Regions from separate parts of the Streptomyces sp. NPDC006544 genome, predicted to be linked through region 1. Evidence: riboswitches for the same ligand, from Rfam matches in the RefSeq annotation. Region 1 holds a riboswitch; each other region holds the start of a gene.
What was found. Region 1 has a riboswitch for thiamine pyrophosphate ahead of thiO (glycine oxidase ThiO). Riboswitches for the same ligand answer to the same signal wherever they lie in the genome.

Region 1 (7,492 bases):
GCGTCTTCGGCGCGACCGCCGACGGCGAGAAGCACTGCTGGAACCACGAGGAGTTCGCGGCCCTGCCGTTCGATTCCGTCGTCGCGGACCTGCACTGCGTGACGAAGTTCAGCATGACCGGCGCCGAGTGGGGCGGGGTGCTCACCCGCGCGATCCTCGGTCTCGCTCCGCCGTCCCCCCAGGTCACGCACGTGATGGTCTGGGCCGAGTACGGCTTCAGTTCCAACATGCGCCTCGCGGACTTCTCTTCCGAGCGGGCCCTCTTCGCCACCCACCAGGGCGGTGAACTGCTCACCGCCGAACACGGTTTCCCGCTGCGGCTCGTCGTGCCGCACCTGTACGCGTGGAAGGGCCCCAAGTGGGTCCGCGGCATCGAGTACATGACGGCGGACCGCCGCGGCTTCTGGGAGGAGCGCGGCTACCACAACATCGGGGACCCCTGGCGGGAACAGCGCTACTCCTACCAGGAGGAGCCGGGGGACGGCCCCGAGCTGTAGCTCCGCCGCCCGCGCCCCCTCGCTCAGTGGTGGTACCGGTGGACGACGGCGTGCCCCTGGCCGCGGCCGATCATCCACCGGTTGACGGGGGTCGTGACGACGAAGGCCAGGGCCAGCGAGATCGCGAGGGCGAACCAGAACAGCGCGTCCGAGAGCCCGGCGTCCATGGCGCCCGGCCACAGGACGATCACCCCGTTGTCGATCAGCTCCATGACGGCGATCGAAAGGGTGTCCGCCGCCAGAGCCACCCGGACGGCCGTACGGAGGTCCACGCCGGCCGCGCGGACCGCGCGGACGGTGAGCGCGTAGCCGAAGAAGAACGCCAGGGCGATGGCAAGGACCGTGGTGGGGAGGTTCTCCCAGCCGAGCGCGGTGCCGATGACCATGCCGAGCACCTCGCCGATGGCGCACCCGGTCAGGCAGTGCAGGGTGGCCCTCGCCGCCGTCGCCCAGCTGACCTTCGCGGTGCGGTGCCCGTCCGGGTGTCCGTCGGGCCCCTGGTGCCGGTGGTGCTCGTCGTGTCCGTGGTGGTGGTGGTGGTCGTGCTCGTGCTCGTGCGCCTGCTCCATGACGACCCCCTGATGGGAAGACCCGGGAAGACCCGAGCGGCGGCTCTGTCGGCGTAGGACACAACCGTATACCCCCCTGGGGTATTCCTCGGGCTATCCGAGACCGCGGAGCTCCTTCAGCAGTGCCACGTCCGCCGCGTGCCCTTCCTTGCCGCCGGGAGTCTCCGTGATCAGGGGGACGCCCTCCATCGCCGGATGCGTGAACAGTTCCGCGAAGGCGTCCCGGCCGATGTGGCCCCGCCCGATGTTCTCGTGCCGGTCCTTGTGGGCGCCCACGCCCTCCTTGGAGTCGTTCGCGTGGACCAGCTTCAGCCGGCCCTCGCCCACGGTGTCCACCAGCAGGTCCAGCGTCTGCTTCGTCCCGCCCGGCTCGGCCAGGTCGTGCCCGGCGGCGAAGACGTGGCAGGTGTCCAGGCAGATCCCGAGCTTCGGATGGTGGTCGAGCGCGTCGAAGTACGGGCCGAAGTCCCAGGTCCGCGAGCACAGCGAGGAGCCCTGCCCGGCCGTCGACTCGAGCAGCAGGAACGGGTCGTCGTCGTGCGTCAGCTCGTCCAGCAGCGGCAGCATGTGCTCCCTGACCTGCGCGTACGCCGCCTCGCGCGGGCGGCCCCCGGTCGCCGAGCCGGTGTGGACGACCACCCCGAGCGCCCCGATCGCCCGGGCCCGGCGCAGCGAGTGCCGCAGGGACTCCACCGACTTCTCCACGGTCGCCTCGGTGTGCGAGCCGAAGTTGATCAGGTAGGGGGCGTGCACGTACGCCGGGACCGACTCGGCCGCGCAGCTCGCACGGAACAGCTCGTCCTGCGCCGGGTTGCCGGCCGGGGTGGCCCAGCCGCGCGGGTTCGCGACGAAGACCTGGACGGCCTCGGCGCCCATCTCGCGGGCGTAGGCCAGGCCGACCGAGGCCAGCCCGCCCGCCACGGGGACGTGCCCGCCCACGGGGTTGCGGCGTGTCGAATGGCTCATGGCGGTGCTACAGCCCCTTGGTCCTGATGGTGATCGTGCTGCCCTCGGCGGCGCTCTGGCCGCCGGGTACCGACTGGGATTCGATGGTGTTGCTGAAGAAGGGGAAGGGCTTGTCGACCTTCACCTTGAAGCCCAGCCCCTCCAGGGCCTTGCGGGCCGCGTCCGCCTCCTGGCCGGTGACGTCCGGCACCGGGATCTGGCGGGGGCCCTTGGACACGGTGAGCATCACCGCGTCGCCGGCCGCGGCCTGGGAGCCGGCCGCCACCGACTGGTTGGCGACCGTACCGGCGGGGGAGGGGGAATTGACCTGCTCGGGAGAGGTCTCCACCTTCAGGCCGAGCCCCTCCAGAGCGGCCTTGGCCTGGTCGAGGGGCTTGCCGGCGACGCTCGGGACCGGCACCGGCCGGCCCTTGCTGACCACCATCGAGACCGCGGTGTCGAGGGCGCGCTTCGGGCCGTCCGCCGCCGGGTCCGTACTGATCACCGAGCCCTGGGCGACGTCCTGGCTGAAGGCCTGCGTGACGATCCCGAGGGCGAGACCGGCCGAGGTCAGCTCCGCCTTCGCCGCCTCCAGCGGCTTGCCCTTCAGGTTGGGCACCGCGACGACCTCGGGGCCGCGCGAGATGGTGACGACGACCGCGGCGTTGCCGCGGATGCGCTTGCCGCCGGCGGGATCGGTGTTCATCACCGTCCCCTTGGCGAAGCCGTTGCTGAACTTCCGGTCGACCCGCTTCACTCCGAGGCCGGCCGCCGACAGCTGGGACTTGGCCTCCGCCTCGCTCTTGCCGAGCAGGTTGGGGACCTTGGTGAACTGACCCGAGCTGATGTACCAGACGCCGGTGCCGAAGCCGAGGGCGAGCAGGACGCCGACCACGACGAGCAGCATGCCGCGGCGGCGTATCCGCGGTCCCGACGAGGCAGGCGGCAGCGGCGGGGACGCGAGCCGGGAGGTGTGGGAGACGGCCGGCTCCACCGGCCGGGCGATCACGCTGGTGCGGTCCTCGGCGGCGGTCCGCTCGGCGGCCCGCGCCTGCGGCGGCGCGGCGTCCAGCTCGGCCTCGACGAGCTGCGCGCGGGCGTCGATGGCCAGCCCGAGGAGCGCGGCCGCGTCGTACGGGCGCAGCTCGGGATCGCGCGCGGTGGCGTACGCGACGAGCTCGTCCAGCGCGGCGGACAGTCCGGGGACGGCGGCCGACGGCGGCGGGACGTCCTCGTTGAGGTGCTGGTAGAGGACCTGCGCGGGGTTGGTGCCGGTGTGGGGCTTGCTGCCGGTGAGCATCTCGTAGAGCACGACCCCGCAGGCGTAGACGTCCACGCGGGTGTCGGTGACCCCGTTCTGGATCTGCTCGGGTGCGAGGTAGGAGACGGTGCCGAGGATGGAGCCGGTGGTGTTCGTGACGGCGTCGACCGACCGGACCAGCCCGAAGTCGGCCACCTTCACGCGGCCGTCGTCGCCGATCAGTACGTTCTCGGGCTTCATGTCGCGGTGGACGAAGCCGGCCCGGTGCGCGGCGCCGAGGGCGGCGAGGACCGGTTCGAGGATGTCGAAGGCCGCGCGGGGCTGGAGCGCGCCGCGCTCGCGCAGCAGGTCGCGCAGGGTGCAGCCGGAGACGTACTCCATGGCGAGGTAGGTGTACGGCCCGTCCGTGCCCTGGTCGAAGACGGCCACGACGTTGGGGTGGGCGAGGCGGGCGACGGACTTGGCCTCGCGGATGAACCGGTCGACGAAGGCGCCGTCGGCCGCGAGGGCCGGGTGCATCACCTTCAGCGCGAGGATCCGGTCGAGGCGGGTGTCGACGGCCCGGTAGACCGTGGCCATGCCGCCGGCCGCGATGCGGGCGTCCACGCGGTAGCGGCCGTCGAGCGTCCGCCCGACGAGGGGGTCATCCAGGGTCGTGTCCACCCGGAGATTCTACGAGGGCCGCGCTCGGGTCCGAGCCGGGTACCGGACGGTTGCAGCGCAGCTGTGACGTGACCGCCCGCGGGGCCGCGGCCCGCGGCCCCGCGGGCCTCAGAACGCCGGGCGTTCCGGGTCGAGGGCGGCGCGGCCCTCCACCGGCGAGGAGGCCTCCGCGAAGCGGCGCTGCGGGATGCGGCCCGCGCGGAAGGCCAGGCGCCCCGCCGAAACGGCGTCCCGCATCGCGGCGGCCATCAGCACCGGGGACTGCGCGCGGGTCACCGCCGAGGCCAGCATGACCGCGGCGCACCCCAGTTCCATGGCCAGCGCGGCGTCCGAGGCGGTCCCGGCCCCCGCGTCGAGGATGACCGGCACGCCCGCCCGTTCGATCATCAGCTCGAAGTTGTGCGGGTTGCGGATGCCCATCCCGGAGCCGATCGGAGACCCGAGCGGCATGATCGCCGCGCACCCCACGTCCTCGAGCTTCCGCGCGAGCACCGGGTCGTCGTTCGTGTAGGGCAGGACCGTGAAGCCCTCGTCGACCAGGATCTCCGCCGCGTCCAGCAGCTCGACCCCGTCGGGCAGCAGCGTCCGCTCGTCCGCGACGACCTCCAGCTTGATCCAGTCGGTACCGAGGGCCTCGCGCGCCAGCCGGGCCGTCAGCACGGCCTCGCCCGCCGTGAAGCAGCCCGCCGTGTTGGGCAGGACCGCGATCCCGAGCCGGGTCAGGACGGAGAGCACCGAGCCCTGGACCGTCGGGTCGAGGCGCCGCATCGCGACCGTGGTGAGTTCCGTGCCCGACGCGGCCAGGGCCCGCTCCAGGAGGTCCAGGCTCGGGGCCCCGCCCGTGCCCATGACCAGGCGCGAGGAGAAGGTCCGGCCGCCCAGGGTGAATACGTCGTCCGACATGTCCGCCATCCGGATCAGCCTCCCTGGACCGCGGTGAGGACCTCGACGCGGTCGCCCTCCGACACGGAGGTGTAGGGCCACTGGCCGCGCGGCACCACGGTTTCGTTGAGGGCCGCGGCGACGCCCCTGGTGGCCTGGGTGAGGGTGGCGACCACGGCCGCGAGCATCGTGCCGGCCTCGACCTCGAGCGGCTCGCCGTTGACGGAGATGGTCATGCGTACGACTCCTGTCGCGTGAGGGCGAAACGGCGCGGGGTGAAGGGGCGGGCGATCTCCGGCAGTTCGCCGGTGGTCAGCAGCTGCGCCATGACGTCGCCGGTCAGCGGGGTCAGCAGGACCCCGTTGCGGTAGTGCCCGGTGGCCAGGTGCAGGCCCGGCAGGTCGGTGGGGCCGAGCAGCGGGGCGTTGTCCGGCGAACCGGGCCGCAGCCCGGCCCGGGTCTCCACCAGCGGGAGCTCGGTGATGCCGGGCACCAGCTCGTGGGCGTCGCGCAGGAGCTCGTAGACCCCGCCCGCGGTGACGGTGGTGTCCCAGCCGAGTTCCTCGCTGGTGGCGCCGATGACGAGTTCGCCGTTCTCGCGCGGCACCAGGTAGACGTGGCTGCCGCGCACGACGGCCCGTACGGTCCGGGACAGGAACGGCGCGTACGCGGGCGGCACCGCGAGCCGCAGCACCTGGCCCTTCACCGGCCGTACGGGGGCCACGACCTGCGGCGGCACGCCGTCCAGCCGGCCGCTGAGCGAGCCCGCCGCCAGGACCACCTGGTCGGCACGCAGCTCCGTGGCGTCCCCGTCGTCGAGGACCGCGCCGACCGCCCGGTCGGCACCGGTCAGCAGCCGGGACGCGGTCGCCCGGTGGAAGGACACCCCGGCACGCTCGCAGGCGGCGAGCAGTGCGGCCGCGAGCCGGCGGGGGTCGACCTGGTGGTCGCCGTCCACGCGCAGGCCGCCGCGTACGCCCGGGGCCAGCATCGGCTCCAGGCGGCGGCACTCGCGGCCGGTCAGCCACTGCGACTCCAGGCCGCAGCGGCGCTGGAGCGCGTGCAGTTCGCGCAGGTGGAGGCGGTCGTCGGCGTCGAGGGCCACGGCGAGGGTGCCGCAGGCGCGGTAGCCGATGTCCATGCCGCCGCTGGCGTCGGCCAGTTCGGCGGCGAACTGCGGGTAGCGGGCGGCGGAGGCGAGGTTGAGGCCGAGCAGGGTCTCCTCGCCGTAGTGCAGCTCGGTGACGGCGGCGAGCATGCCCGCCGCGACCTGCGCGGCGCCGCCGCCGGGCGCCGGATCGGCGAGGGCGGTGCGCAGCCCGGCGCGGGCCGCCCGCCAGGCGGTGACCAGGCCGATGATGCCGCCCCCGACGACGAGGACGTCGTAGCCGGAACTGCGGCTCTTCCTCGGTGGGTGCGCGGATGGATGCACGGTCGTGTGCACGGATGGATGCATGGGCGTCCAGCCCCTCCCTTCGCCGGCATGACCCGGATCAGGTTCGTACGGTCGGAGGCCGGCCAGCCTCCCTCTCAGCCCGGTGCGCCCGGACTCCCGCGATAGGTTCGGTGGCCAGAGTAACGCCGGGGCCGGGGGCGGGTAAGGCTGCCTCCCCGGTCCCGGAGCCCGCCCGGGCGGCGCGCGCTGCCCGACCGCTATTCCTGACGGGCCGTCAGATGGTTAGGGTGGGCCGGGTGAGCGAGCAGACGGAACAGACCGAACACACCCAGCGCGCCGTCGTCGTGGTCGGCGCCGGCATGGCCGGGGTGCAGACCGCGGTCGCCCTGCGGGAACAGGGCTGGACCGGCCCCGTCACCCTCCTGGGCGCCGAACCCCACCAGCCCTACGACCGCCCCCCGCTGTCCAAGGCGGTCCTCCTCGGCAAAGCCGAGGACTCGGCCTTCGACGTCGACTTCGAGGGGCTCGACATCGAACTGAGGCTCGGGGTCGAGGTCACCGGCCTGCGGGCCGCCGAGCGCGAGCTGGACACCGAGGCGGGCCCGGTCCCGTACGGGGTCCTCGTGCTGGCGACCGGCGCGCGGCCGCTCACCCTGCCCGGCGCCGAGGGGATCCCGGGCGTGCACCTGCTGCGCACCCTGGACGACGCGGCCCGGCTGCGGCCCGTGCTGGCGGCCGGATCCGCGGTGGTGGTCGTCGGCGCGGGCTGGATCGGCGCGGAGTTCGCCACGGCGGCGCGCGAGGCGGGCTGCGAGGTGACCGTGGTCGAGGCGGCCGACCGGGTGCTCGCCGGAGCCCTGCCCGCGGAGGTCGCCGAGCCGATGGAGCGCTGGTACGCGCAGGCGGGCGCCTCCCTGCTGACCGGCGTGCGGGTGGCCTCGGTCGAGGCGGGCCGGGTCCTGCTGGCGGACGGGCGCGCGCTGGCGGCCGGAGCCGTCGTGGTGGGCATCGGGGCCCGCCCCGCGACGGACTGGCTGACCGGGTCGGAGGTCGAGCTGGGCCCGGACGGGGCGGTCGTCGCGGACGGCCACCTGCGCACCTCGGTGCCCGGGGTCTACGCGGTGGGCGACTGCGCCTCCTTCCCGTCGGCGCGGTACGGGGCGCGGCTGCTCGTGCACCACTGGGACAACGCACTGCAGGGCCCGAGGGCGGTCGCCGCCGACATCGTGGCCCGCGCATCGCAGGCGCGGGACTCGGCTGCCCCGGATGCGGCTGCCCC
Region 2 (7,492 bases), on a different contig from region 1:
CCCGCCTTCGTCGGCGCCGCAGGACCCCACTCCGCCGCCTCAGAAGAAGCGCGCGGGACGGGATCTGCGGGCCGCCATAGGGGTCGGCGTCGGCCTCGGAGCGGTGATCTTCGCTTCCCTCTTCATCGTCAAGGCGGTCTTCGTCGGCGTCGTCGTCGTGGCGGTCGTCGTCGGCCTGTGGGAGCTCACCTCCAGGCTCCAGGAGAAGAAGGGCATCAAGGCCCCCCTGGTGCCGCTCGCGATCGGCGGCGCGGCGATGGTCATCGCCGGGTACGTCCGCGGGGCCGAGGGCGCCTGGGTGGCCATGGCCCTGACGGCGCTGGCCGTCCTGGTCTGGCGGATGACCGAGCCGCCCGAGGACTACCTCAAGGACGTCACCGCCGGCATCTTCGCGGCGTTCTACGTGCCCTTCCTGGCCACGTTCGTCGCGATGCTGCTCACCGCCGACGACGGGCCGCAGCGGGTCGTCACCTTCCTGGTCCTGACCGTGGTCAGCGATACCGGGGCCTACGCGGTGGGCTGGCGCTTCGGCAAGACCAAGCTCGCGCCGCGCATCAGCCCCGGCAAGACCCGCGAGGGCCTCCTCGGAGCGGTGGCCTTCGCGATGGTGGCCGGCGCGCTGTGCATGGAGTTCCTGATCGACGGGGGCTCGTGGTGGCAGGGCCTGGTCCTGGGCTTCGCGGTAGCCGTCAGCGCCACGCTGGGCGACCTCGGCGAGTCGATGATCAAGCGCGACCTCGGCATCAAGGACATGGGCACGCTGCTGCCCGGCCACGGCGGCATCATGGACCGGCTGGACTCGCTGCTTCCCACGGCTCCGGTGGTCTGGCTGCTGCTCGCCGCCTTCGTCGGCGCCGGCTGATCCGGTCGGCGCGGCTCCCGGCCGCGGGCTCCTCATCGGCGGAGCTCCGCCGGGTGGGGGCGGCGTACGACGGAAGGCTTCGGCAGGGCCGGGGCGGTTACTCTTGAAGGGCGTGCTGCTTCTGCGGCGCGCCTTTCGTCTTACAAGGAGTACCTGCCATGGCCCGCCCTGTTCCGGGAGAGCTCACTTTCGTCGCCCCCCGTGGAGCGAAGAAGCCGCCCCGGCACCTCGCCGACCTCACCCCCGAGGAGCGCCGGGAGGCCGTCGCCGCGATCGGTGAGAAGCCGTTCCGGGCCAAGCAGCTCTCGCAGCACTACTTCGCCCGGTACGCGCACGACCCGGCGGAGTGGACCGACATCCCGGCCGCGTCCCGCGAGAAGCTCCAGAAGGAGCTGCTGCCGGACCTGATGAACGTCCTGCGGCACATCTCCTGCGACGACGACACCACCCGCAAGACGCTGTGGAAGCTGCACGACGGCACGCTCGTCGAGTCCGTGCTCATGCGCTACCCCGACCGGGTGACCATGTGCATCTCCTCGCAGGCCGGGTGCGGCATGAACTGTCCGTTCTGCGCCACCGGCCAGGCGGGCCTGGACCGCAACCTGTCCACCGCGGAGATCGTCCACCAGATCGTCGACGGCATGCGCGCGCTGCGCGACGGAGAGGTCCCCGGCGGTCCGGCGCGCCTGTCGAACATCGTCTTCATGGGCATGGGCGAGCCGCTCGCGAACTACAACCGCGTCGTCGGCGCCATCCGCCGGCTCACCGACCCGGAGCCCGACGGCCTGGGCCTGTCCCAGCGCGGGATCACCGTCTCCACCGTCGGCCTCGTCCCGGCCATGCTGCGGTTCGCCGACGAGGGCTTCAAGTGCCGCCTCGCCGTCTCCCTGCACGCCCCGGACGACGAGCTGCGCGACACCCTCGTGCCCGTGAACACCCGCTGGAACGTGCGCGAGGTGCTCGGCGCGGCCTGGGAGTACGCGGAGAAGTCCGGCCGGCGGATCTCCATCGAGTACGCCCTGATCCGCGACATCAACGACCAGGCCTGGCGGGGCGACCTGCTCGGCAGGCTGCTCAAGGGCAAGCGCGTGCACGTCAACCTGATCCCGCTGAACCCGACGCCCGGTTCGAAGTGGACCGCCTCGCGGCCCGAGGACGAGAAGGCGTTCGTGGAGGCCATCGCCCGCCACGGCGTGCCGGTGACCGTGCGTGACACCCGTGGCCAGGAGATCGACGGGGCGTGCGGCCAGCTCGCGGCCTCGGAGCGCTAGTTTCCGCCAGTGAAAGGGCGCATTCGGCCGCGGGGTACCCTGTGGCCGAACCAATTTCATATTTCCGACAGGGGAGCGCCACAGCGCTGAGAGTGCGGTAACCGTCACCGCAGACCCTCTGAACCTCGCCCCGGTCATTCGGGGTAGGAAGTTCGGTCACCACTCAAGCTGTTGCGCCCTGCCCGGCGTCCGATCGACAGAGCGCCGGGCAGGGCCGCGTCTTCTCCTGGACATCCCAGGAGGAATCACCAGTGAGCACCACCAAGAAGCTCGCGGGCGTCGCGCTCGCGGCCGCGCTCGGCGTCAGCACGCTCAGCGCCTGCGGCGGCAAGGCCGAGGACAAGTCCGGGGGCGACGCCCCCGGGTCCAAGACGATCACCCTGGTCTCGCACGACTCCTTCAACGTGACCGACACGGTCCTCAAGGAGTTCGAGCAGCAGAGCGGTTACAGCGTCAAGGTCCTGAAGTCGGGCGACGCCGGCGCCGCGCTGAACCAGGAGATCCTGACCAAGGGCTCCCCGCGCGGCGACGTCTTCTTCGGCGTGGACAACACGCTCCTCTCCCGCGCACTCGACAACGGCATCTTCACGCCGTACGAGGCCGAGGGGCTCGCCGGCGTGAAGCCCGAGTTCGTGCTCGACAAGGAGCACCGCGTCACCCCGGTCGACTCCGGTGACATCTGCGTCAACTACGACAAGGCCTACTTCGCCGACAAGAAGCTCGCCCCGCCGCAGACGCTGGACGACCTCGTCAAGCCCGAGTACAAGGACCTGCTGGTCACCGAGAACGCCGCGACCTCCTCGCCCGGCCTCGGCTTCCTCCTCGCCTCCGCCGGCAAGTACGGCGAGGACGGCTGGAAGGACTACTGGAGCAAGCTCAAGGCCAACGGCGTCGAGGTCGTCGACGGCTGGGAGCAGGCCTACAACGAGCGGTTCTCCGGCTCGGCCGGCGGCAAGAAGGCCAAGGGCGACCGCCCGCTCGTCGTCTCCTACGCCTCCAGCCCGCCGGTCGAGGTCCTCTACGGCGAGCCGCAGCCGGCCGAGGCCCCCACGGGCGTCGCGACGGGTACCTGCTTCCGGCAGACCGAGTTCGCGGGCCTGCTGAAGGGCGCGAAGAACGTGGAGGGCGGCAAGGCGCTCCTCGACTTCCTGATCTCCAAGAAGTTCCAGGAGGACATGCCGCTCCAGATGTTCGTGAACCCGGTGACCCGGGACGCGAAGCTGCCGGAGCTGTTCACGAAGCACGGCGTCGTGATCGAGAAGCCGGAGACGGTGACCCCCGACGCCATCGCGAAGAACCGCGACGAGTGGGTCAAGGCCTGGTCCGCGCTCGTCGTGAAGTAGCGGGACCCGTGCACACCGCACCGAAGGAGAGCGGGCGGGCCACGGCCGTCAGGCTCGGTCTGATGGCCGTGCCGCTCGTCTTCTTCGGGCTGTTCTTCGCCTACCCCGTCGCCGCGATCGTCGGACGCGGGCTCAAGACCGACGAGGGCTGGCAGTTCGGCCGGATCGGGGAGGTGCTGGCCCGGCCCGACATCGGCGACGTGCTCTGGTTCACCACCTGGCAGGCGCTCGCGTCGACGGCGCTCACCCTCCTGGTCGCACTCCCCGGCGCGTACGTCTTCGCGCGCTTCGAGTTCCCCGGCAAACAGCTGCTGCGGGCGCTGGTGACCGTGCCCTTCGTCCTGCCCACGGTGGTGGTCGGCACCGCCTTCCTGGCGCTGGTGGGGCGCGGCGGTCTGCTGGACGAGGTGTGGGGGATCCGCCTCGACACGACCGTGTGGGCGATCCTGCTCGCCCACGTCTTCTTCAACTACGCCGTCGTCGTCCGGACCGTCGGCGGACTGTGGGCGCAGCTGGACCCGCGCCAGGAGGAGGCCGCCCGGGTGCTGGGCGCCGGGCGGTTCGCCGCCTGGCGGCGGGTGACGCTGCCCGCGCTCGTCCCGGCGGTGGGCGCCGCCTCGCTCATGGTGTTCCTGTTCACCTTCAGCTCCTTCGGGGTCGTGCAGATCCTCGGCGGCCCCGCGTACTCCACCCTGGAGGTGGAGGTCTACCGGCAGACCGCGCAGCTCCTGGACCTGTCGACCGCCGCGGTACTGACGATGGTGCAGTTCGCCGCCATCGGAGGGATCCTCGGCGTGCACGCCTGGACCGTGCGCCGACGGGAGACCGCGCTGCGTCTCGTCGACCCGGCGCGCACCGCGCACCGGCCGCGCGGCTGGGCGCAGCGCTCCCTGCTCGGCGGGGTCCTGCTGACGGTGCTGCTGCTGATCGTGGCGCCCCTCGCCGTGCTGGTCGAGAGGTCGCTGGACGCCCCCGGCGGACACGGGTTCGGCTTCTACCGGGCGCTCCAGGAGGCCGGCGCGGGCGGTGGGACGTTTCTGGTGCCTCCGCTGGAGGCCGTCTGGAACTCCCTGCGGTACGCGCTCGCCGCCACCGCCATCGCGCTGGTCGTCGGCGGACTCGCGGCCGCCGCCCTGACCCGGCGCGCGGGCCGCTTCGTACGGGGCTTCGACGTGCTGCTGATGCTGCCGCTCGGGGTGTCGGCCGTGACGGTCGGCTTCGGCTTCCTCATCACCCTGGACGAGCCGCCCCTGGACCTGCGGACCTCGTGGATCCTGGTGCCGCTGGCCCAGGCGCTGGTGGGCGTCCCCTTCGTCGTACGGACCATGCTGCCCGTGCTGCGGGCGGTGGACGCGCGGCTGCGTGAGGCCGCCGCCGTGCTCGGGGCCTCGCCGCTGCGGGCCTGGCGGGAGGTGGACCTGCCGATGGTGCGCCGGGCCCTGCTGATCGCGGCGGGCTTCGCCTTCGCCGTGTCCCTCGGGGAGTTCGGGGCGACCGTGTTCATCGCGCGCCCCGACCGTCCGACGCTGCCCGTCGCGGTCGCTCGGCTGCTGGGGCGGCCCGGGGAGATGAACTACGGGCAGGCGATGGCCCTGAGCACGATCCTGATGCTGGTGTGCGCGGTGTCGCTGCTCCTGCTGGAGCGACTGCGGTCCGACAAGACTTCCGGAGAGTTCTGATGACACTGCTTCAGCTGGAAGAGGTGTCGGTCCGCTTCGGTGAGCGGGCGGTCGTCGACGCCGTGGACCTGAAGGTCGCCGAGCACGAGATCGTGTGCGTGCTCGGGCCGAGCGGGAGCGGCAAGTCCACCCTGCTGCGGGTGGTGGCCGGGCTCCAGCCCGTCGCGCGGGGGCGGGTGCTGCTCGGCGGCGCCGACCAGGCTGGCGTGCCCGTGCACAAGCGGGGGGTGGGCCTGATGTTCCAGGACCACCAGCTGTTCCCGCACCGGGACGTGGGCGGGAACATCGCGTTCGGACTGCGGATGCGGGGCTCCTCGAAGGCGTCCTCCGGGAACCGGGTCGCGGAGCTCCTGGAGCTGGTCGGCCTCCCCGGGGCCCAGGGCCGGGCGGTGGCCTCGCTGTCCGGCGGCGAGCAGCAGCGCGTGGCGCTGGCGCGGGCGCTGGCGCCGTCACCGAGGCTCCTGATGCTGGACGAGCCCCTGGGACAACTGGACCGGGGGCTGCGGGAGCGGCTGGTCGTGGAGCTCCAGGGGCTGTTCTCGCGACTGGGGACGACCGTCCTGGCCGTCACGCACGATCAGGGCGAGGCGTTCGCGCTGGCCGACCGGGTGGTCGTGATGCGGGACGGGCGGATCGCGCAGGCGGGGACTCCGCTGGAGGTGTGGGAGCGGCCGGCCTCGGAGTTCGTGGCCCGGTTCCTCGGCTTCGAGAACGTGGCGCCGGCGGTGGTGTCGGACGGGGTGGCGGCGACGCCCTGGGGCGCCGTGCCGGTTCCCGACGGGGCCGCGCGGGGGGCGCGGCGCGTACTGATCCGGCCGGCGGGGGTGGTGCTGTCACCCGAAGGGCTCGCCTGCGAGGTGATGTCGCGGACGTTCCGGGGAACCCACGTCGCGCTGTTGCTGCGGCCGAGGGAGGGGCCGGTGCTGGAGGCGGAGTGCTCTCTGGCCGGGGCCCCGGCCGTCGGGGACCGGGTTGCGGTGACCTTCGCCCCGGGCGAGGTGGTCGTGCTGCCCGAGGAGTAGGGCGCCGCCGCGCGGACGCCCTGCCTCACCCGGACGCCCTCCCTCACCCGGATGCCCTCCCTCACCCGGGCCCCCGAGGACGCGGCCGCGCGCCGTACCCCGTGCCTCAGACGCCCGCGGGGCTGAGCTCCGCGGGTGCCTGTGCCTCGTCGTGGTTGCCGTACCAGGCCACCGCCACCGCGCCGGCGACGGCCAGGACGAAGCCGAGGACCGCCAGCCAGGCCAGGCCGGGGCGGGACGCGTCGCCGAGCCACAGGACGCCGATCGCGCCGGGGAGGACGGTTTCGCCGACCACGAGGGCGGCGGTCGCGCCGTTCACCGAGCCGATCTGGAGCGCCACCGTGTGGAGGTACATGCCGCCGGCTCCCGCCAGGACGATGGCGTAGAGGGCCGGGTCGGCGAGGAGCGACGTGAGGGAGAAGGGCTCGATGCCGTTCAGGATGCGGACCCCGACACCCAGCGCGCCGAAGGCCAGACCCGACAGCAGGCCCGCCAGGATCGCGGCCCGGGCGCCGAGGAGGCGTACCGCCACCGTGCCGCCGACGATGATCAGTACGGTCACCGCCAGCAGCCACCAGTGCGTGGCGGCCGGCGCGTAGTGGCCGCCCTCGTGCCCCGCCGCCGTCGCCAGGAGGACGAGCGCGGCGCAGACCACGCCGATCGAGGTCCATTCCTTGCGCGTCAGCCGGATCCCGAGCATCTTCACGCTCAGCACGGCGGTGATCACCAGGTTGGCGCTGATGACCGTCTGGGAGAGGAACAGCGGCAGGAGGCGCGCGGCCAGGGCCCCGAGGCCGAAGCCCACGAAGTCCAGGATCGTGCCGACGATGAACTCCCAGGTCATCGCGGCCTTCGCGGTGGACGCGAGGTTCGGGCCGCCGTGCTGGGTGACCCCGGCGGCGGCCGGGGACGTCCGGGCCGCGCGCCGGGAGCCCACGGCTTGCAGGACGGATCCCGTGCCGTAGCAGATGGACGCCGCGATAGCGGTCAGCAGGCCTATGAGCACCCGGGGGCTCCGTTCACGTCTGGCAGGTTTTGCGGTGTGGGCGTACCTCTGCCAGACGTGCGGAACGCCCGGGAAGTTGCCTGGCCGCGGTCAGGACATTGTGGCGAGTACCGCCGGAACCTCTTCCACCGAGTCCACGAGGGCGATCCGCGACTCCATCGCGCGGCCGCGCGCCAGCGCCTGGAGCAGCGGCCAGGCCGGGAGGTGCTCGGTCCAGTGGGCCCGGTCGACGAGGATCATCGGCGTGGGCTCGGCCCGCGACGCGTAGTAGTTCGGCGTCGCGTTGTCGAAGATCTCCTGGACCGTGCC
Region 3 (7,492 bases), on a different contig from region 1:
ACCGCACCGACCGAATCGTTCCGCTCGGTCAGGAGCGCAACCTCGGAGACTTCGAGGAGAACCTCGACGAGGCGCTCGACAAGATCCTCGCCGAATCGCAGCAGAACGAGCAGAACGCGGGCTGACCGCGCCGAGCAGCACGCCCCACCACACGGACCGCAGCGCCGGGACCGACACCGTGGGGGCCGACACCGTGAAGACCGCACCACGGAGCGGCGCGCCGGCACGCCGAGTGCTCCGGACCCGCCGTGCCGTACGACGGACCGCGCCCGCGACCTGACCGCCCGCGCCCGCCGGTCCGCCGATCAGTGCTCGCCTCTCACCTCTTACCGCTCACCGCTTGCGGCGGCGGCCCCGGCCGCCGCGCAGCGGACCCGCGGCCACTGCGGCTGCCGGCGACGGCGATTCCGCCCGGTCGGCGGAGACCACGAGGGCGGCCAGTGCCGTCGTCACGGGAACCGAGGCCACCAGTCCGATCGAGCCCACGAGGGTCCGTACGATCTCCTCCGCGACCAGCTCGCTGTTGGCCACCGAGCCCATGCTGCTGTTCGCGATCGAGAAGAGCAGCAGGAGCGGCAACGCGGCGCCCGCGTAAGCCAGAACCAGGGTGTTGACCACCGAGGCGATGTGGTCCCGACCGATCCGGATGCCTGCTCGGTACAGCTGGCGAGGGCCCATCGACGGGTCGGCCTGGTGGAGTTCCCAGACGGCCGACGTCTGGGTGACCGTCACGTCGTCGAGTACGCCGAGCGATCCGATGATGACACCCGCAAGCAGCAAACCGCTCATGTCGATGTGCGGGTAGAGCCCGTGGATCAGCCCGGTGTTGTCGTCGGTGTTTCCGCTCAGGAACGCCCAGTCGATGAACGCCGAGCCCAGCACGCCGATCAGCACCAGCGAGACGATGGTGCCGAGGACCGCGACCGAGGTGCGGGCGGTCAGGCCGTGGCACATGTAGAGCGCGATCAGCATGATCGCGCTCGCCCCCACCACCGCCACGACCAGCGGATTCGAACCCTGAAGGATCGCCGGCAGGATGAAGAGGGTCAGTACGCCGAAGCTGACGACGAGTGCGATGAGCGCGAACACCCCGCGCATCCGCCCGACGAGGACGACCGCGAGGGCGAAAATGCCGGCCAGTACGGCCATCGGGAACTTACGGTTCACGTCGATCACGGAGTACTGGAGGTCGCGGGGCGCGTCCGGGGCGTAGGCGACCACCACTTCCTGGCCCTTCGTCAACTGCCGCGGTGCGCCGGGCTGGACGATCTCGACGAACGCGCGGCCCTTGTCCGGACCGGTGCTCACCTCGACCGTGGCCTTCTTGCACGCGCCCGTCTGCTCGGCCAGGGCCTCGCGGCCCTCGGGCGTGGAGGTGTCCCCGGTGGCCGGCACCTGTGCGGCATTCACCGATTTACAGTCGACCTGCTGGATCGAGACGACCTCGCCCTGCTGGGTCTGGCGGTCGAAGCCGACCCCGGAACGTTCGTGGGCCGGGGCACCGCCCGGCCAGAGCACGGCCATGCCGATCACGACGGCGGCGGCGAAGGGGATCAGTACGGCCGCGATCACCTTGCGCAGGTGCTTGGAGACGGGGGCCGCCGGTCCGTGGCTGTGGGAATGCCCGTGGGAGTGCCCGGATGCGTGGCCGGGCGCATGTCCCGACGGGTGTCCGGGCTCCGCGTGCGGGTGTTGGAGGTGGCCGGTGTGACCATCGGGATCTGTGGGCTCGGTGAGGGGCTGCGGCGAGGACGTCACCGGCCGATCATCGCAAGAGATGAGGGGGCCCACTGTTCAGCACGCCACAGATGACGCTAGCGTGGGGGCTACTTTGCACAACGCGGGAGCTCGGAGCACCGGGCTGAGAGGGCGCTGATCACCGTTCGCACATGAAGATGCGTACGGGAGGAGGCTGCGTCGACCGCCGAACCTGTTACCGGGTAATGCCGGCGTAGGGAGATTAGGTCACATGACCATTCAGGACGCACACACGCCTGCCGTCAGCCAGGACGCCGACGGCCAGACCGAGCGCCAGCCCGGCTGGCACAAGGGATATGTGGCGGGCTCCCGCCCCGACATCCGGGTGCCGGTTCGCCAAGTGCATCTCACCAACGGCAAGGACGTGACGCTCTACGACACGTCCGGTCCGTACACCGACCCGCAGATCGAGACCGATGTGCGCCGGGGCCTCGCGCCGCTGCGCGAGAACTGGATCATCGGCCGCGGCGACACCGAGGAATACGCGGGCCGCCCCGCGCGCCCCGAGGACGACGGCATCAAGCACACTTCGCCGCGCGGTGGTCTCAAGAACCTCGACGCGGTGTTCCCGGGCCGTCCGCGCCAGCCCCGCCGGGGCCGGGGCGGGGCCGCCGTCACGCAGCTCGCGTACGCCCGCCGGGGCGAGATCACCCCGGAGATGGAGTACGTCGCGATCCGCGAGAACGTCTCCCCCGAGGTCGTCCGCGAGGAGATCGCCGCAGGCCGCGCGGTCATGCCCGTGAACGTGAACCACCCCGAGATCGAGCCGATGATCATCGGCAAGCGGTTCCTGGTGAAGGTCAACGCCAACATCGGCAACTCCGCGGTCACCTCCTCCATCGAGGAGGAGGTCGACAAGATGACCTGGGCGACCAAGTGGGGCGCCGACACGGTCATGGACCTCTCGACGGGCCGCAACATCCACACCACCCGCGAGTGGGTGTTGCGCAACTCCCCCGTCCCGATCGGCACCGTGCCCCTGTACCAGGCGCTGGAGAAGGTCGACGGCCGCGCCGAGGACCTGACCTGGGAGATCTACAAGGACACGGTCATCGAGCAGGCCGAGCAGGGCGTCGACTACATGACGGTCCACGCCGGCGTGTTGCTGTCGTACGTCCCGCTGACCGCGCGCCGGAAGACGGGCATCGTCTCGCGAGGCGGTTCGATCATGGCCGCGTGGTGCCTGGCGCACCACAAGGAGAACTTCCTCTACACGAACTTCGAGGAGCTCTGCCAGATCCTTGCGACGTACGACGTCACGTACTCGCTGGGTGACGGACTGCGCCCCGGTTCCATCGCGGACGCCAACGACGCGGCGCAGTTCGCGGAGCTGAAGACACTGGGCGAGCTGAACACGATCGCCAAGCGCCACCACGTGCAGACCATGATCGAGGGCCCCGGGCACGTCCCGATGCACAAGATCAAGGAGAACATCGACCTCCAGCAGGAGATCTGCGAAGAGGCGCCGTTCTACACGCTTGGCCCGCTGACCACGGACGTCGCGCCCGCTTACGACCACATCACTTCGGGCATCGGCGCGGCGATGATCGCCTGGTGGGGCACGGCGATGCTCTGCTACGTCACGCCCAAGGAGCACCTGGGCCTGCCGAACCGCGACGACGTGAAGACCGGCGTCATCACCTACAAGATCGCCGCGCACGCGGCGGACCTGGCCAAGGGCCACCCGGGCGCCCAGGAGTGGGACGACGCCCTGTCGGACGCGCGGTTCGAGTTCCGCTGGGAGGACCAGTTCAACCTGGCCCTCGACCCGGACACGGCCCGCTCGTTCCACGACGAGACCCTCCCGGCCGAGCCGGCCAAGACCGCGCACTTCTGCTCCATGTGCGGTCCGAAGTTCTGCTCGATGAAGATCTCGCAGGACATCCGGCGCGAGCACGGCGGCGACCTGAAGGCGGATGAGATCCAGGCCGGCATGGCGGAGAAGTCCGCGGAGTTCGCGGCCTCGGGCAACCGGGTCTACCTGCCGCTGGCCGACTGACCGGTCGCCTGCCCGAGCCGAGCGCGGCGTCCCGTGGCCCCGGGGGGAGTCACGGGCCGTCGCGCTTCGCCTTTCACCGCCGGTCCGCGGAGGAGGCTTGTGCTGGAGTGTGCTCCAGCTCCTACAGTGCGCATCCATGAGCATGCGATACCGAATTCTGGGTGGGACCGGCATCGAGGTCAGCGCGCATTGCCTCGGGACGATGATGTTCGGGGCGGTGGGGAATCCCGATCACGAGGAGTGCGCACGGATCATCCATGCCGCGCTCGATCACGGGATCAACTTCGTGGACACCGCGGACATGTACTCAGCCGGTGAGTCCGAGACGATCGTGGGCAAGGCCCTCAAGGGCCGGCGGGACGATGTCGTACTCGCCACCAAGGTGCATTTCCAGATGGGCGAGGGCCGCAACCGCAGCGGGAACTCACGGCGCTGGATCGTGCGCGAGGTCGAGGACAGCCTGCGGAGGCTGGACACCGACTGGATCGACCTCTACCAGGTGCACCGACCTGATCAGGGAACGGACGTCGAGGAAACCCTGTCGGTTCTCGGCGATCTGGTGCGGGCGGGAAAGATACGGGCCTTCGGTTGCTCCACCTTCCCGGCCCAGGAGATCGTCGAGGCGCATCACGTCGCCGAGCGGCGGGCCCTGCCGAGGTTCCGCACCGAGCAGCCGCCGTACTCGATCCTCGCCCGCGGGATCGAGACCGACGTACTGCCCGTGGCCCGGCGCTACGGAATGGGCGTCCTGACCTGGAGTCCGCTCGCGTCGGGGTTCCTGAGCGGTAAGTACCGCCTCGGTGGTGACGTCGATCTCACCTCCGGGCGAGCCGCGCTGACGCCGGCCCGCTTCGACCCCGCGATCCCGGGCAATGTCGCGAAGCTGGAAGCGGTGGAGCAGCTGGTCGAACTCGCCGACTCCCTCGGCTGCACGCTTCCGGAGCTGGCCGTGGCCTTCCCTCTGGCCCACCCGGCCGTCACGTCGGTGATCATCGGTCCCCGGACCATGGAGCAGCTGGAGGCCCTGGTGAAGGGCGCCGGGCTGGTCCTGGAGGACGCGGCTCTTGACCGGATCGACGCGATCGTGGAGCCCGGCCGGAACCTGTACCACCCCGATGGAGCCTGGCGCCCGCCGTCGCTGACGGATGTCGCACAGCGCAGGCGGGCGTTGGCAGACCGATCCGCCGGCTAGCTCTGGCCCGCGGCCGTGGACCGCTCCGATGTTTCACGTGAAACAGGGACCGATGTTTCACGTGAAACGTGGCTCGCCGCGAAGCCGCGATTGACTTCCGTCTGACGGCGGTAGAGCTCCGGCAGGTCGGGTAGGGCGAGCAGACGGTCGCAGGCGTAGAGCGAGGCGGCCATGTCGCCGACCCAGTAGGCGGTGATGGAGTGCTCGAAGAGCAGCCCCCACCGGTACACCCAGGGCTGGACGAAGAGGAGGTCATCCGGGACCGGCTGGTCCAGTACGGCCCGGGTGATCGCGTGCGCGGTGTGGTGGCGGCCCAGGAGCCGGAGCCTGGAGGCGAGTTCGTAGCAGGCTTCCAACCGGACGGGCCGTGACTCCCAGGCTCGGGTGAAGGCGTCCATGGCAGCGGGCCAGTCGCCGGACTCGCCGTGCAGGAAGCCGACTTGGAGCAGGGCGTAGTAGACCTCCTCGTTCCACCCGCCCATGGAGGCGCGACGCTCGTAGAGCTCGATGGCGCCGGCCGCGTCGCCCATGTCACGACGTGTCTGAGCGAGGTAGAAGACGGTGCGGGAGTTCGAGGGGTCCCGTTGGAGCTCGGCTCCGAGCAGACGGGCGTCCCGCTCGAACTTGTCGTGACGGGAGCCGCCGTCGGCGTGGTCCTCGATGGCCAGGACGTCCAGGTTCTCCTGCACTCCCGGCCGCTGGTCGTTCTCGTCGCGGCGGTCGCAGGTGAGGTACTCGTGGGTGACGCCCTCGTACCGCCAGGGCAGGTCGCCGCGGACCAGACGCTTGATCCGGTACTCGGTCTCACCTTCGTGGCGCAGCATGTAGGAGTGTGCGGTGAGCGGGGGCAGCGGGCCGGTGCGGCGCAGGACGAGGTCGGCGTCGAGGAGCAGCAGATAGTCCGCCTTCCCCCGGGCGTGCCCGATATTGAGGCTTCGGTTGTGCCCGAAGTTGACCCAGGGCTCCTCGTGGAGTTCCCCCGGGATCCCGCGCAGTGCGTTGCGGATGAGGTCCTGGGTGCCGTCGGTGGAACCTGTGTCGGAGATGACCCAGGTGTCGATGAGGTCCCGCACGGAGTCGAGGCAGCGCTCGATGACGGCGGCCTCGTTCTTCACGATCATGCAGAGGCAAATGGTCGGCTTCACGGCGGCCGACCCTAGGGACGCCCCCCGGCCGGGCGGGTGCGGCACGCCGGTGCGGACCCGAGTGGCCCTGCTCCTGACCGCCAAGTGGCGGTGTTCACTGGGCCGTTCCACTGACCGGCGGGCGAGCCGGGCGTCCTCCTGGTGTCGCGTTCCTCAGGATGTCCCAGCGGAGCCCGGTCACGCCAACGGACTTCGCAGATCCATTCGATCCGGTGTGCGCGAGGAGCGGTAAATGAATCTTGAGAACAAGGTCCGTACGTACCTGGGGCCCTTGCCCCGGCGGGCCGGTTGGCTGGCGGGAGGCACGCTCGCCTCGGTGGCGCTGGTGCTGGCGGGGATGGTGTCCCCGGCGGTCGCGCTGACCGGCGCACCCGAGGGCCCGGACGACTGCAGAACGGTGCAGCGCAAGGCGGACGGCACCCCGGCGCCAGAGACGGTGGCCGGGACCGGGCAGCTCGCCCACGGCGACGACGACTGCAACGTGGGTCCGACCGGGCCGCGTGGCCCGCGCGGCCCCAAGGGGCCGACCGGCCCGCGCGGCGCCACCGGCCCCACGGGCCCGCGCGGTGCGACCGGTGCCACGGGCGCCACCGGTGCGACCGGTGCGACGGGCGCCACCGGTACCGCGGGCCCGTGCTCCGACATCGACTCGTACAACCCGAACGCGGCCACGCAGATCAACGCCGTGCTCACCGGCGGCAAGGCCTACGCCGGTATCCGGAGCAACACACCCACCATCGCGCCGTTCACCTGGTACGACCTGACGAACGGCGGTACACCGCCGGGGACCTTCCCGGCCGGGGCCTGCGCCATCTCCGTGGGCGCCCAGGCCAACCTCGTCTCGATCGAGGTCCTGACCACCAGCAATCTGATCTACGAGACCACCTGCAACCCCGGTGTGGTGATGGGCAATCCGGTACTCGCGTGCACCAAGACGTGGAGCCAGATCAACCCCGTCAGTACGGCCACGCTTCGGGGCAAGTTCCGCCAGACGCCCGACGAAGCCAACTACCGTGCCAAGGCCGTCAAGAACATCGACGCGTCGGAACTTGCGGAAGCCAACTGAGGGTCACTCCGGCTCGGTCTCCGGGCCGCCGAAGTCCGGGCTCGTGAAGTCCGGAGACGCGTAACCGGGACGGGGACCCTCTGAAGGGGCCCCGGGGCTGGTGAAGTCGGGCCGGGAGTATCCCAGGTTGGGGATGCGCCCGGCCCCCGGCGTGCGGGGGGTCGGGTACGAGGTCACCGCGCTCGGATCGGCCAGCGCGTCCCGCAGGAACGGAATGATGCCGCGCTCCAGCAGAGCGTTGCGCCAGGCCTCCCGGGCCCGTGACACCTCGTCGGGTGCCGCCTCGGTCTCGTCCGCCACCACCTCGGTGGAGCTGTTGCGGACGGCCGTCA

Region 2: linked by a shared signal. The riboswitch ahead of ABZY44_RS13840 (thiamine ABC transporter substrate-binding protein) and the one ahead of thiO (glycine oxidase ThiO) in region 1 are both predicted to bind thiamine pyrophosphate.
Region 3: linked by a shared signal. The riboswitch ahead of thiC (phosphomethylpyrimidine synthase ThiC) and the one ahead of thiO (glycine oxidase ThiO) in region 1 are both predicted to bind thiamine pyrophosphate.

The regions. Positions count from the first base shown of each region.
Region 1 is NZ_JBEXOV010000028.1:919-8,410, reverse strand. Features, by position in the region: gene ABZY44_RS15760 (sulfite oxidase-like oxidoreductase) at 1-497, shown strand, start outside; gene ABZY44_RS15755 (DUF4396 domain-containing protein) at 521-1,066, opposite strand; gene ABZY44_RS15750 (deoxyribonuclease IV) at 1,160-2,032, opposite strand; gene pknB (Stk1 family PASTA domain-containing Ser/Thr kinase) at 2,040-3,935, opposite strand; gene ABZY44_RS15740 (thiazole synthase) at 4,044-4,838, opposite strand; gene thiS (sulfur carrier protein ThiS) at 4,853-5,053, opposite strand; gene thiO (glycine oxidase ThiO) at 5,050-6,273, opposite strand; TPP riboswitch at 6,271-6,383, opposite strand; gene ABZY44_RS15725 (FAD-dependent oxidoreductase) at 6,492-7,492, shown strand, end outside.
Region 2 is NZ_JBEXOV010000023.1:36,460-43,951, forward strand. Features, by position in the region: gene ABZY44_RS13830 (phosphatidate cytidylyltransferase) at 1-862, shown strand, start outside; gene rlmN (23S rRNA (adenine(2503)-C(2))-methyltransferase RlmN) at 1,021-2,133, shown strand; TPP riboswitch at 2,193-2,301, shown strand; gene ABZY44_RS13840 (thiamine ABC transporter substrate-binding protein) at 2,385-3,476, shown strand; gene ABZY44_RS13845 (iron ABC transporter permease) at 3,539-5,155, shown strand; gene ABZY44_RS13850 (ABC transporter ATP-binding protein) at 5,155-6,177, shown strand; gene ABZY44_RS13855 (hypothetical protein) at 6,284-7,183, opposite strand; gene ABZY44_RS13860 (Rossmann fold nucleotide-binding protein) at 7,274-7,492, opposite strand, start outside.
Region 3 is NZ_JBEXOV010000017.1:26,681-34,172, forward strand. Features, by position in the region: gene ABZY44_RS11125 (SsgA family sporulation/cell division regulator) at 1-125, shown strand, start outside; gene ABZY44_RS11130 (YibE/F family protein) at 334-1,791, opposite strand; TPP riboswitch at 1,831-1,975, shown strand; gene thiC (phosphomethylpyrimidine synthase ThiC) at 1,970-3,757, shown strand; gene ABZY44_RS11140 (aldo/keto reductase) at 3,900-4,949, shown strand; gene ABZY44_RS11145 (glycosyltransferase) at 4,946-6,070, opposite strand; gene ABZY44_RS11150 (hypothetical protein) at 6,327-7,160, shown strand; gene ABZY44_RS11155 (hypothetical protein) at 7,164-7,492, opposite strand, start outside.